Regions from separate parts of the Colwellia sp. 5_MG-2023 genome, predicted to be linked through region 1. Evidence: predicted binding sites of a transcription regulator. Region 1 holds the regulator's gene; the other holds the start of a gene.

Region 1 (2,421 bases):
ATGTTCTTTTACTAATAATACTGGACATGGACATTTACGCAATATATGCCAATCGGTAGGAGTAAAAATTACCGATTTGAATCTGTCATGTTGATGAGTCCCTTTAATGACTAGATCGTAATTATTTTGGATTACTTGTTCAATAATAGATTCAAAAGGGCGATTATGCCAAACAACTAAGTTACTAATATCAATATCAGGCTTTAAATCACTTATAATACCTTCTAGCCAAAGCTCTTTATCTTTAATAACAGATTGTCGCATAGCGCCACGATCATCGTTGGAAAGGATAGTAGTCATCTCATAAGAGAAGTCAAAGATACTTAGAAAAGCAGTTATTTCCACCTGACCGCCACTTGCTTTAATATTGGCAGCTAAGTCTATTGCTCTTTGTAATGCTTTTTGTTCATCAGTTGATGGGTCGATAACGACTAGAATTTTTTGATAGGTTTTCATGATAATTCTCCCTGTTGTTATACATTGGTTAAACTTTATTAAAGCTTAAGTAATTTATATCAAAAGTGTGAGATTAATGCTTGTTTTAAATCAAAGTATAAGGGATTTAAAACAAGCATTATAAATTATAACGCTAGAAAGCCTTTGAGGAGCTAAAGTTCGGCACAATTAACAAGTTCATTGAGGTTTATGATAGTAATAAGTTTACCATCAACCTTAATTAAGCCTGTTTTATGAAAACGATTTAATAAACGGCTGATTGTTTCAACGGTAAGTCCAATGTAATTACCAATATCGCTTCGTGTCATTGTAAGGCGAAATTCATTGGCTGATAAACCTCTGGCACGATAGCGTTTGCTTAAGCTGACTAAAAAAGTAGCAACACGCTGTTCGGCATTCTTTCTGTTCAACAACGTAAGCATTTCTTGATCGGTTCTAATTTCGTTACTCATTAAGCGTAAAACTTGTTTCTTAAGTTTTGGCATAGTATTAGATAAAGTATCTAAATTATCGTAAGGAATTTCACATATCATCGATGTTTCTAAAGCTTGAGCAAAACTTTTATGTTCTGATTCGGCAATAGCGTCAAATCCTAGTAAATCTCCAGCTAAGTGAAAGCCAGTGATTTGTTCTTCACCTTGTTCATTAACGGTAAAAGTTTTAAATGTACCAGAACGAATAGCATAAAGCGCCTGCATTTCTTGACCATCAGTGAATATTTTATCACCTTTGTGGAAAGGACGTTTACGATCAATAATTTGATCAAGCGTATTAAGTTCTTGATCATTTAAGGTAAAAGGTAGACAAAGTTCACTAATACTACAGTTTTGACAGTTAATATGCTGTGCACCAGGGGAACTATTATTTAACATAGGCTACTCATTTATTTTATAGGAATAGGGTAAATTTTCATTTATGTATTTACTCTAATTTCTAGGATAATGCTATGGTATTAGAACATCTGGTGGTATGCAACAATAAAACTATAAATACCAAAGGTTATTAGTACTAACGCCATTACCTTTTTGAACGATGGTTTAGTTAAAGTATTTTTAATGCTACTAAACCCAATAGAAAGAGTTAACAGTGCGGGAAGAGTACCTAAGCCAAAAAAGAACATAATACTCGCCCCAGTATATATGCTACCGCTTGCTAGTGCCCAAGTTAAGGTTGAGTAGACTAATCCGCAAGGTAACCAGCCCCAAATGGCGCCAAGAGTAAGTGCTTTTATTGGTGAATTTACAGGGATGGCTTTACTGGCTAAAGGTGATATGTAACGCCATAAATACTTACCTAGGGCTTCTATTCGATTTAACCACATCAACCACTGACCTAAATATAAACCAAGTAAGATCATAAAGGTTGCCGAAATTAACCGTAGGCCAGCAAGTGGCATTCCAATATTTTTTGCCGCGATAGAGCCGGTAAATCCAACAATTGCACCGATAAAAGCATAGGAAGAAATACGACCAATATTGTATAAAATTACTAAGGCGGTTTTACTACGAGTAATTGAGGATGTTGTTGAGTGCTTAATCGGTCTCTGATTATTAACAGGTATTTGATTATTATATTTATTTGACTCAGGAAGGGCTGAAGTGAGCATGGTGGTAATCCCACCACACATCACAATACAATGCCCTGAGCCAAGTAATCCTATTACAAATGCGGAGAATAAGTCTAGGTTCATTGAGTTAGTTACCGTTATGAGAACTGCTGACTTTGTTAGCCATGATTTTTACTGTCAGGTTTATCACTACTTTGTTTGGTTGTTTTATCATCCTCTTTATTATCAAAAAGAATACTCATACCTTCTTTTTCAAGGTCATCAAACTGTTCAGTTTTTACTGCCCAAAAGAACATATAAATACCCAGTGCTGTTAGTAATACTGCGATTGGAATTAAAAAATAAATAATGCTCATTTTTGTTTCTCTTGATCTTAAGGGCTATTATCTGAGTAAGCG
Region 2 (2,421 bases), on a different contig from region 1:
ACTTGCTTAGCCTTTAATTCTGTTGCTTTTTGCAAAAAAGGGGTAAGTTCCTTGCCATAAGTCATATCGTAGCAAACACTATTTTCAGTAATAAGTTTTTCAGCTATCGGCAACCCTGCCCCAGTTAAACCAGCAGACGTCGCATTAATAATGACATCAAACTCTTGTTCATTTGCTTCTTCAAAGGAGCAAGCAGAAAGAGGTTGATTTGTATATTGTTCAACAATCGCTTGAGCTTTAGAAACTGTTCTATTAGCAATAGTTAAACTTTTTGGAATTTGATTCAATAAGGGTAACACTACCCCTTTTGAAGCGCCACCAGCACCGAGTAATAATATTCGACTATTTTTAAGACACACATTATGAGCTAGTAAGTCATTCACTAAACCAATACCGTCAGTAGTATCTCCATAAATCTTACCGTTTTTAAAGGTTAACGTATTAACCGCACCAGAGAATTTTGCATGCTCAGTTAACTCATCACACATCGCCATTGCTTGTTCTTTGAATGGTGCTGTCACATTAGCGCCCTTACCACCAAGAGCAATGAACTCAGTTACAGCTTGATGAAAACCATCTTGTTCAGCAAATTGAGTTTCATAATTCAGTACTTGGTTAGTTGCTTGTGCAAATGATTGATGAATGAAAGGTGAACGAGATTGTTTAATGGGATTACCAAAAACACGATATTGATCCATAATGTTAGCCCTATAAAAATAATATTCGTAGCCTAACCGAATTGTTATTTTAAGAACACAAAAAAGCAGTAATAAATTACTGCTTTTAAATTATATTCTATTACTAATATGATTAAAATTTATAACCAAGCATCACTGAATATACCATTGGGTTAATATCAACTGCTGCACTACCACTTCCTGATAATCCTGCATCTAATGGATCAGACAAATCAAACTTAGCATCTGTTTCAATATCGATATAGCGCGCTGAAATATTCAGCGACCAATTTTCATCAAGTTCGTAATCCATACCCACTTGAACTGACAAGCCAAAAGAGTTATCTAGTTCGAGTTCACTAAACCCTGCAGCTCTCGGTGTTGATGTGAATTTCTCATCAAAGAAAATAGTATAATTAATACCTGCACCAATATAAGGTTTAAAAGCAGTTCCTGTATCAAAATAATATAATGCACTTAACGTTGGTGGTAAATGAGTAACCTCAGCAAGAGTAGCACCATTAAGATCAATACCATAAACTGAACTTGTAACACCATCAGGATCTTGTAACTTAACATCATGAGTAAATGGTGTAGCCGCAAGTAGCTCAATTGCCCAGTTACTGTCAAAAAAGTAAACTAGGTTCAAACCAAGTTGAGTATTATCATCAACAGTAAGAGATAGTGGTGTAAGTGCGCCATCTAATGCTACACCAGCTGAACCAGAATCTGGAGAAACCATAGTTGCACCACCACGAACGATTATATCGCCAGCTTGGTTAGCTAAAGATGGTAAAGAAAGTGATAATAATGCGATTGCTAATATAGAATGTTTCATGTTTTTATGTCCTTAAATTAATTAGGGACATAATAATCCTACCGCCAACAAAAACCTTGATCTCAGACAATGTTTTTTAGTGAAAAAACAAAAGTGATTTTAAAGTTGATTTCGATCAAGTATTTACTCTAATTATGGCCATTATCTAGGCTAAAAGTTGCTCTTTTTCATTCATTATTAATACCGTTGCTTTTATTAACCTTATTAAATATGGCTTCATTATCAACTCAGGTTATAATACTTGAATATAGTGATATAAAACCTCTTACGTTATTACCCATCAATATGTTTAGTAAACTTAAAAGAATAATTTCCATGGTCACAAAATCAAACAATCATAATGTACAAGAAAATAGCTTATATCAACTTATTGGTGGAGAGTCGGGTACTCGTAATTTGGCTGAAGCATTCTATGATGAAATGGAAACTAATATTCATTTACAAGAATTATTAGCCATTCATAAACAACCGTTAGACAATATCAGACAGAAGTTTTTTGAATTCCTTTCTGGTTGGTTAGGTGGGCCTAGATTATTTGAACAAAAATATGGTCATCCACAGTTAAGAGCAAGACATATGCCTTTTCAGGTAACTAAAAAGCAACGTGATTTGTGGATGCTATGTATGAATAACGCAATGAAAAAAGTGATTGACGATAAAGAAATTGAGCAACACCTAAGACAAGCCTTTGATCAAATGGCGTCACATATGGTCAATTGCTAATAAAATTGTACAGTTCGTTTAATGTGATTATAGATGAAAGGCTACCCCTTTAAAAAATAGCCATAACCATTTAGTGCACTAAAAAAATTAAACACTCTCTCGAGTTCTAACAACTACGCTCTGAATGTTTCACCCGTTAACGCATCAATAATCGTTGACGGTTGTGTAAACCCTAACGTTTTA

The links. The regulator FNR, encoded in region 1, switches genes on or off when oxygen is low (the NO sensors DNR and NnrR bind a similar motif). The targets are predictions, from matches to a motif close to TTGATCTAGATCAA.
Region 2: a site for FNR is predicted at 1,621-1,634, ahead of Q4496_RS03190 (OmpW family protein). Genes of this name have one in related genera too.

The regions. Positions count from the first base shown of each region.
Region 1 is NZ_JAUOPW010000001.1:126,394-128,814, reverse strand. Features, by position in the region: gene uspE (universal stress protein UspE) at 1-456, opposite strand, end outside; gene fnr (fumarate/nitrate reduction transcriptional regulator Fnr) at 609-1,328, opposite strand; gene Q4496_RS00510 (sulfite exporter TauE/SafE family protein) at 1,409-2,146, opposite strand; gene ccoS (cbb3-type cytochrome oxidase assembly protein CcoS) at 2,182-2,379, opposite strand; gene Q4496_RS00500 (heavy metal translocating P-type ATPase) at 2,407-2,421, opposite strand, start outside.
Region 2 is NZ_JAUOPW010000002.1:368,479-370,899, reverse strand. Features, by position in the region: gene aroE (shikimate dehydrogenase) at 1-698, opposite strand, end outside; gene Q4496_RS03190 (OmpW family protein) at 811-1,515, opposite strand; gene Q4496_RS03185 (group II truncated hemoglobin) at 1,831-2,238, shown strand; gene Q4496_RS03180 (Sua5/YciO/YrdC/YwlC family protein) at 2,352-2,421, opposite strand, start outside.